Regions from separate parts of the Pseudoalteromonas sp. P1-8 genome, predicted to be linked through region 1. Evidence: predicted binding sites of a transcription regulator. Region 1 holds the regulator's gene; the other holds the start of a gene.

What was found. The regulator MetJ, encoded in region 1, represses methionine synthesis genes. The targets are predictions, from matches to a motif close to TAGACGTCTAGACGTCTA.
Positions count from the first base shown of each region.
Region 2: a site for MetJ is predicted at 2,526-2,543, ahead of AN213_RS07655 (methylenetetrahydrofolate reductase). Genes of this name have one in related genera too.

Region 1 covers NZ_LJSO01000002.1:30,337-35,177, reverse strand. Annotated here, with positions in the region: gene metL (bifunctional aspartate kinase/homoserine dehydrogenase II) at 1-1,251, opposite strand, end outside; gene metB (cystathionine gamma-synthase) at 1,257-2,516, opposite strand; gene metJ (met regulon transcriptional regulator MetJ) at 2,741-3,061, shown strand; gene AN213_RS03715 (malic enzyme-like NAD(P)-binding protein) at 3,162-4,403, opposite strand.
Region 2 covers NZ_LJSO01000004.1:162,939-167,779, reverse strand. Annotated here, with positions in the region: gene AN213_RS07665 (DEAD/DEAH box helicase) at 1-510, shown strand, start outside; gene AN213_RS07660 (sensor domain-containing diguanylate cyclase) at 559-1,527, shown strand; gene AN213_RS07655 (methylenetetrahydrofolate reductase) at 1,524-2,480, opposite strand; gene AN213_RS07650 (pitrilysin family protein) at 2,729-4,841, shown strand, end outside.

The DNA of each region.
Region 1 (4,841 bases):
TAGAAGGGTTAAAACATCACTATCAATTGCCTGATCGTTTAAGATCAACACATAGTTATCGTCTTGTTGTACAAAACGAGGATGAATACTTTGCTCTTTTAAAAGCGCTGTTGCTTGCTCTGTCAGCGCAATTACATCAGCTGTTGGTGCAACCACTGCACAACCACTTAAATTAGACTCGACAATATTGGCACGGCCCGCTAAATGGCTGACAACTTGGTGAGTACTTTGACCAGGTACTAACAAGTAAGTATCGCCATCTTTAGTAAAGTGGTGCAGGCTGTGTTGAATTAACTGACTAAGCTCACCGACTTCACCACTGCTTAGTTTATCAACCCTTAATAAATCGATGTTATCTAAGGTAGTAATAAAACGCTTTGCTTTACTATAACCCTCTTTTACTACCTCGGTTGGCGTTGCATCACAATCAAAGCTACTTCTTACCACCAATTTAATTTCTGTGTCTTTTAACGGCGACAAGGTTTTTGCATGCAATACTGGGTTACCTAAACGCGCTAATAGGTTAGCTTGGTCGCGGCATACCTTGGCGTACTTAACCGCATTTTTAACTTTACGGGGGTCAGTACTAAATACCCCTTGTGTGTCTGTCCATATAGACACTTGCTTGGCAAAAGTATAACTCGCTAACAAGGTGGCACTGTAATCACTGCCATTACGGCCTAATGTCACCGTATTACCTTGGCAATCTGCTGCTATAAAACCCGTTACTACGTTGATATGTGTTCTGCTAATCGCATCACTGCACTGCTGTTGGTTTTTTTGATGTAAAAGCTGACCATCATTTAGAGTAAATAACTGCCTTGCATCAACATCTTGCGCATCAACACCTAACTGATTTAGGTAAGCGGCCAATAACCGCGCCGACCACACTTCACCATGAGCAAGTAAAGGTGCTTCAAGTAGCTGCTGTTGACTAATTAATTCATTTAATACGGCAAGTTCATCTTTTAACTGTGCCAAGGCCTGTTGTTTATTCTGACCTATAAGTAACTGCTCAATTAAAGCCCGTTGATTATTATCAATAAGCAATAGAATATCGCTAACAGCTTGACTATCTTGCTGCTGGTAACTTTGCCAAAGCTTTACCAGGGTATCGGTTGTTTTACCCGATGCCGACACAACCACGCAATCGCCCTGCTCTGTATTAGCAAGAACAATGTTCGCTACCGCATGATAACGATCTGCCGAGCTTAAGCTTGAGCCACCAAATTTATGAACAATATTTACCATTTCTTCTACCACAATGCCGTATGTGCTGGCGTTAACTTAAATGACGCGTTTTGCTGTGTATCTTGCTGTGTTAGCTTAGCTTCAGCTTTTTTAACTTGTTGGCCTTGACCTGGTTTTACTAAATTGAAAACACGGTCTAAATCTGCAATGAGATCTTTTACGTCTTCAATACCTACAGAAATACGGATCAGCGTATCGCCTACACCGGCTTCAAGGCGCGCTTTAGGCTCCATACCTGCGTGGGTCATTGTTGCAGGGTGACAAATCAAGCTTTCTACCCCACCTAGCGACTCAGCAAGGCTAAAGTCTTTTAGGCTTGTTAAAAACGCTGCTGCATCGTTGATATCGCCTTTAATATCAAAGCTCACCATGCCACCAAAGCCACGTTGCTGTGCTTTAGCAAGCTCATGTTGTGGGTGAGAAGCAAGGCCTGGGTAATAAACTTGGCTTACATAAGGTGAGCTTTCTAAATACTCAGCAATGGCAAAGGCATTTTCTTGGTGCTGCTTTAGGCGTACATTTAAAGTACGTAAACCACGAAGCGTTAAGTAGCTGTCAAATGGTGCACCAGTAATACCGATATTATTCGCCCACCAAGCAAGCTCGTCGCCTAGCTCTTGCGTTGCAGCAATCACTGCACCGCCCACTACATCAGAGTGACCATTGATGTATTTAGTTGTTGAGTGCACAACAATATCAACACCAAACTCAATTGGGTTTTGTAATGCAGGTGATAAGAAGGTGTTGTCAGCCGCAACCAAAGCACCACACTGCTTAGCAATACTAGTAATTGCTTTAATATCTGTTAAACGCAAGATTGGGTTACTTGGCGTTTCAATCCAAATCAACTTGGGTTTAATCGCTAAAATTTCTTGGAGATTTTCAGTTTTAGTTAAATCCAAAACTTTTAGTTTTAACAGGCCACGTTTTTCAAGCGAGGTGAATAAACGGTAACTACCGCCATAACAGTCATGTGGGATCACTAACGTATCGTCACTGTTTAATAGCTGAGTGGCTAAATGCACTGCAGACATACCTGTTGCAGTTATAATACCTCTAGCACCACCTTCAAGCTCTGCTAAGGTTTCAGCTAAGATATCGCGATTTGGATTACCGCTGCGACCATAGTCATACTGGCGCTTAGTATCAAAATCAGCAAACGAATAGGTGGTTGATAAGTAAATTGGTGGTACAACCGCACCATGATGTTTATCGGCTTCGATGCCGTGACGAACAGCAATCGTCGCTTTATTTTTTTCGCTCATTTCATCACCTACTCTTAAATTGGATGTTTAGACGTCTAAAAGGTTAGATGATCAAATATGAGAAGTCAAAGCATTTATGGCTTACACATAGAAGTTTATACACTTACACCACTAGATGGCTAAATAACTAGTATTTGACTATCTTTTTTAAAGAGATAGAATTTCCGCATCTTGCGCTGTGAATAAGGCGTAAATCACTGACAACCGAGGCAACGAAACAACTTATGGCTAAATGGAACGGTGAATACATTCACCCATATGCAGAACACGGTAAAAAATCAGAACAAGTAAAAAAGATTACCGTATCGATCCCACTCAACGTATTAAAAGTATTAACTGACGAGCGTACACGCCGCCAGATCAATAACCTGCGTCATGCGACGAACAGTGAGTTATTGTGTGAAGCTTTCTTACATGCTTTTACAGGTCAACCATTACCAAATGATGACGACCTACGTAAAGACAACCCTGAAAAGGTACCTGAAGAAGTTAAAAAAATTATGCAAGAAATGGGATTAGATATCCCAGTGCTTGATTCAGAATAAGTATTTCGGCCATCGGATCACCGCCGATAATCGCAGATATAAAAAAACTCAGCCTAGGCTGAGTTTTTTATTGCGCGATATACCTAATAGCTAATTAAGCTTAACGCATGTAATCTTCTGGCATGTCGATTTGCGCCACGCCCGACTCTACTGCTGCTTCAGCAACAGCACGTGCAATACGTGGTAATAAACGCGGGTCCATTGGCTTAGGAATGATGTACTCAGCACCAAACTCAAGTGACTCAACACCAGCCGCTTTTAATACTTCACTTGGTACAGGCTCTTTCGCGATACCACGAATCGCGTGAACTGCAGCAATTTTCATTTCATCATTAATTGCCGTTGCACGAACATCTAACGCACCACGGAAAATAAATGGGAAACAAAGCACGTTATTTACTTGGTTAGGGAAATCTGAACGACCCGTTGCCATAATTAAATCGTTACGCGCACTGTGTGCAACTTCTGGAGCAATCTCAGGATCTGGGTTTGAGCATGCAAACACGACTGGCTTATCAGCCATCAGCTTAAGATCATCTGCTGTTAACAGGTTAGGACCTGATACACCAACGAATACGTCAGCATCAGCAATAACATCTTGTAATGTACGCTTATCGGTATTGTTAGCAAATAATTGCTTATACTCGTTTAAGTCATCACGACGTGTATGGATCACACCTTTACGGTCAAGCATATAAATGTGTTCACGTAGTGCGCCACACTTAATTAAAAGCTCCATACAAGCCACAGCAGCAGCACCGGCACCTAAACATACGATGATGGCATCTTCGATGTCTTTACCTTGCACTTCAAGGGCGTTAAGCATACCAGCAGCAGTTACAATAGCTGTACCATGTTGGTCATCGTGGAAAACTGGAATATCACAGCGCTCGATAAGTGCTTTTTCGATTTCAAAACACTCAGGCGCTTTAATATCTTCAAGGTTGATACCACCAAACGTATCAGCGATGTTAGCAACCGTATTAATGAAATCTTCTGTTGTGCGATGTTTAACTTCAATATCAATTGAGTCAAGGCCAGCAAAACGTTTGAATAGTAACGCTTTACCTTCCATTACAGGTTTTGATGCAAGCGGACCTAAGTTACCTAAACCTAAAATTGCGGTACCGTTTGAAATAACCGCAACCATGTTACCTTTGCCTGTATATTTATAGGCATTTGCTGGATCAGCAGCAATTTCACGGACTGGTTCAGCCACACCTGGGCTATAAGCTAAAGCGAGATCGTTAACCGTTTCGGCTGGCTTGGTTAGTTCAACACTAATTTTACCTGGAACGGGGTGAGCGTGGTAATGTAATGCTTGTTCACGAAAATCTGACATAACGCGATAGTATCCTGCAAAAAGTTAAAAAGTGAGAGAGCTTGCATCAGTACGATACCTGTAATGTATAAAAATTCCAAGTATTATCAGGTCTATCCTGTTATATGCTATATCGCTTAATTTTAAAGGATTTCCCAACAATTTCTGCGCATAGTTGCGATTAATCAGACATAAAAATTCACCTATTTATGACCTTTTAAGCACGTGTTTTTGTATTTTATACGCACGTACACTGCAATTAGCCGAAGTTAGCCCAAAATATCCATTTCAACGAAGTTCACAGCATTTACTCACAAAGTTATTTAAATTTATTATTTTTAATAACTTTTATGAAAGTTTATACAAACAAGAATATAGCCAAGGGGTGGCACTTTGTCTGCAAAATTAGCGACATAATGGGCATAACAGCCAGAAATAGTTATGCAAGATACATAAGTG
Region 2 (4,841 bases), on a different contig from region 1:
AATTGGCAGCAAGTACTGATATTCACTCGTACTAAACAAACCGCCGATGTGCTTGCTAAAGAAATGTGTAAAGACGGCTTAAAAACCGAATCTATTCATGGCGATAAAAGCCAAGGTGCGCGTGATAAAGCACTGCAAAATTTTAAATCAGGTGCGACAAGAGTACTGGTTGCGACAGATGTTGCTGCGCGTGGTCTTGATATTGCCTCACTCAAGTATGTGATTAACTATGAGTTGCCTTATGTGGCTGAGGACTACGTACACCGTATTGGTCGAACAGGACGTGCTGGCGAGAAAGGGATGGCGATGTCGCTGGTTAGCATCGATGAGCAGTGGCTATTGGACGAAATAGATATCTTACTCGACACAAGACTCACGCCGCAGTGGTTACCAGGGTATGAGCCTGATTTAACCAAAGAGCCAAAGCAAGTTCGTAAAAATACTAATAAGGCACGCCGCTCTCGTGATAAAAAACGTATTTTAGGGCAAAAAAGTAGGAGACGTTCCTAAATCTGGCATATATTTATACTATCCTCCGGCTAAAGTTGAGAGTTTAGTATGTTAGAAGAGAATAAATGGACGTTCCGCCGCGCTGATAAACAGTTCTCCTTAGAAAAGTGGCAGAAAACAATTGATCTCATGACCGAGTTGTTTTCTGCTCCCGCAGGTTTTATCGTTCATAAAACAGATGATGTTTATCGTATTATCGTCTCCAGTGAGCAACAAGAAAACCCCTATGATGCCGGGGCTGAATTAAGCGCCGACGATAATATCTTCTGCAAAAAAGTACTGCGTGACATGGCACCGCTTTATGTGGATCACGCCAGCCAAGACAGTCAATGGGATGACAGCCCTCTGGTAAAAGATGGTTTTGAGTCTTATCTTGGGGTGCCAATTAGCTGGCCAAGTGGCGAGCCCTTTGGCACCTTTTGTGTTATGGATTTTAAACAAACCCATTATCAACAGAGCTTTTTAGAACTAATCGAGCAGCTTCGCGATATGGTCGAAGATGACCTTGCACTGTTAGACAACTTTACGCAAATGCGTGAAATTGCCATGCTTGATTCATTGACCAATATTTATAATCGCCGTGCAATAGATTTGCTTTGCCAACATAAATTAAATATATCGAAACGACTTGGTTTTGATATTAGTTGTCTATTTATCGATATAAACAGCTTTAAGCCACTCAATGATACGTATGGCCATGAAGTGGGCGATCTCGCGCTGATTTGTTTAGCTGACACCATGAAAGAATGCCTACGTGAAACCGATATTATTGGCCGCCTAGGGGGCGATGAGTTTATTGCGTTATTGCAAGTTCAGCCCGGTGATTGCATAGACAGCATCGCTGATAAGCTCAACACCACCTATCAATCTAATTTAGAGAAGCGGGGCATTCCTGTTACGAGCTTAAGTATTGGTTCAGGGGTAATAGCTCAGCCAAAAGAAAACTTTGCTGAGCTATTAAAACGAGCAGATGAAGATATGTATGAGAAAAAGCAAGCTTCTAAGGCAGCACGCTAAGCTATTTGCTTCTCAGCTAGGTTTAACTCCATAGTTGCTTTAAGTAAACGGTAAAGGTTAATTGACGCATCAATTTCTTCTTTACGATTGGTTAAGCTCTCAATATTTAAACCTAGCGGTACATCTAAATGTGCGCAGCTTTGTAAAATTAAGTCGAGATTCTCACGGCAAATTCGCACTGATTCACTCAATGTATTTGCCGAATCTAACATGCGGTATTTAGTCGCTTCTGGTACAGAAATACCTAACCATTCCATAAATTCTAAGGTTTTTTCACCACCACAAGGGGTAAACGTCAGAATAATGCGTTTTGGTGCTGTGCCTTGTGCTTTACAGCTACGCGCATAGCTGGTGATTAAATCAATCGTTGCTTGGGCATTGTAAACGGCTTGTGAGATGAAAAACTTACAACCTTGCGCTGTTTTTTCAACTAAACGCTCATGTTCATTACGTTTGCTGGCATGGCGCTCGGCAATAGTAACACCACCTAAAAATACATCACTGTTCTGTTTTGCCAGCGTTTTATATGCATCAGGTAGGCTTAATTTGATGTCGCCATGAGATGATGGGCTACCCACCAACACTAAGTTTTTTAGTTCAAAGTCGTTACGTGTTTCGTTTAACCATTCGGTAAATTCAGCTTCTCCACGCTGGGCAACACTTTTATAAGTGATCACATCAAGTTGTGACAAGCTACGTAGTAACTGACTGTATTCACGAGGATCTACCGTTTCTTTAAACGGAAAAGGACGCGGCTTTGCAATACGGCTACTCTCATCTTGAATGTCGTAGATGATTACACCGTCGTATTCAATTTCGTGTAAACGACCGAGCAGCTTCTGAGCAATGGTCTCAAGCTGTGCTTTATCAGTACCAGACTTTGGTGGTGTGGTACCAATTAGGTAGACACCTTGATTGGTGTCTTCAATTTTCTCTTGTAATGATAAAGCCATAATCCTCATTCCAGCTCGTGCTAATGTCTATGACAAATAATATAGCAGCCATTTAGACGTCTAGATAGATTTTTTTTCTTGAAAGTTTTTCAATGACTATGAATTTTACTCAAGTTTAAAGCTGAGCGTTTCGCAAAATTGACACACCTGTTTACATAAATTATTGCTCTGACCCTCATATTTTCTGGCGCTTTGATGCATAATCAAGCAGCAATGATTATGAGAAAAATAACTAACAAGGGAACATTATGAAATTTAGATTATTAGCAACCAGTGTTGCTGTAACACTTGCTTTAAGTGGCTGCGCAAGTAACTCACAGTCAACGATGGTTAAAGAAGTCGAAATTGAGCAGCAAGTAAGCCAAGATGATAACCGTGTATTTAGCCAAGATTACCTATTAGAAGAGCTTGAGAATGGCCTTCGCGTGATGGTAGTTAAAACAGATTACCCAGATGTTGTGTCACTGCAAATTCCAGTATCGGTTGGTTCACGTAATGAGGTTGAAGCAGGTAAAACCGGTTTTGCACACTTCTTTGAGCATATGATGTTTAAAGGCTCTGAAAAATTCCCACAAGATGTGTATTCAGATATTTTAAAAAACTCGGGTGTTGATAATCGCGCGTATACGACCAACGATTACACTAACTATCACTTAAACTTCTCAAAAGAGCACTTAGATAAAGTGCTCGAAATTGAAGCTGATATTTTCCAAAACCTGACTTACAGCGAAGAGCAGTTCCGCACCGAAGCGCTGACTGTAAAAGGTGAGTATTTAAAGAATAATGCTAGCCCAATTCGTAAGTTACTTTCTGCGGTTCGTAACGAAGCATTCGAAAAGCATACCTATAAGCACACCACCATGGGCTTTTTCGAAGACATTGAAGCTATGCCTGATCAAATGGCCTATGGTAAAGAGTTTTTCGCTAAATTTTATAAGCCTGAGTATGTATCTTTAGTCATTGTTGGTGATGTTGATCCACAAGAGACCATGGCAATGGTGAAAAAGCATTGGGGTAATTGGAAAAAAGGTGATTACCAAGCAGATATTCCTGTTGAACCAAAGCAACAAGCCGCAAAATATGTACATGAAAAAAATGATGGTTTACCAGGCCACTGGTTGCTTGTGTCTTATAAAGGCACTGAATGGGATCCAACTCAAAAAGACCGTGCTGCTCTTGATTTGATCTCACAGCTGTATTTCTCTAACAACTCGGCACTTTATCAAGAGCTTGTTGTTGATAAACAAATTGCCAGCCAAATGTTTACCTATAACCCAGATACTAAAGATCCGGGTTTATTACATGTGTTTGTAAAAGTCGAAAACGAAGCGGACCTGGCTAAAGCCCGTGATGCGATTAACCGTACCTATGCACAAGCGCGTACTGAATTAGTAGATGCGCAAAAGTTAGCGGATTTAAAATCAAACCTAAAGTATAGCTTTATAAATGGTCTTGATTCATCGCAGTCAATAGCTTCAACACTTGCAAGCTACATGCACTTTGAGCGTGATCCTGAAGTGATTAACCAACTTTATGCCACAGCTGACAGCATCACTCCGGATGATATCAAAGCGGTAGCAAACAAATATTTTGTTGATCCGAGCCGTACCACGGTGACAATGTCGGCGCTTGATAAAGTGGCTGGTTTTGAGCAAGAAGTTGATTTAAATGCCTTGGTTGCCAGTATCGAGCAAGCCCCAACAGAGCGTCACTTTAAAGTACTTGATAAAACCAATAGCTCACCACTGGTTGATGTTAACTGGTTATTTAATACCGGCGCAGCGGCTGATCCACATGGTAAAAAAGGCTTAGCAGCACTCACTGCAGCGATGCTAGCGCAAGGTGGCTCAGAAACTATGAGCTACAAAGATATTCAAAAAGCGTTATACCCACTAGCGGGAAGCTTTGGCTATCAAATCGATAAAGAGATGATTTCACTACGCGGCCGTGTACATAAAGACAATGCCGCGCAGTGGTATGCACTTGTTAGCGACCAGTTGTTAAATCCTGGCTTTAGAGAAGATGATTTCAAGCGTCTGAAAAAAGAGCTTATTGATAGCATTAAAGCAGGCCTGAAAGCGTCAAATGACGAAGAGCTAGGTAAAGAAGTGCTTTATCATCAGCTTTATAAAGGCCACCCGTATGAAAGCTATAACTATGGTGATTTATCAGACCTTGAAGCACTGACACTTGACGATGTAAAAGCGTTTTATGCTAACCAGTTTACTCAATCTAAGTTAACAGTAGGTCTAATTGGTGCGATTCCGAGTGATGTTAAATCGACGATGATGAAAGATTTAACATCGCTTCCACAAGGTAAAGAAAGCCGCTTAACGATCCCTGATGCGCCAGAACTTAAAG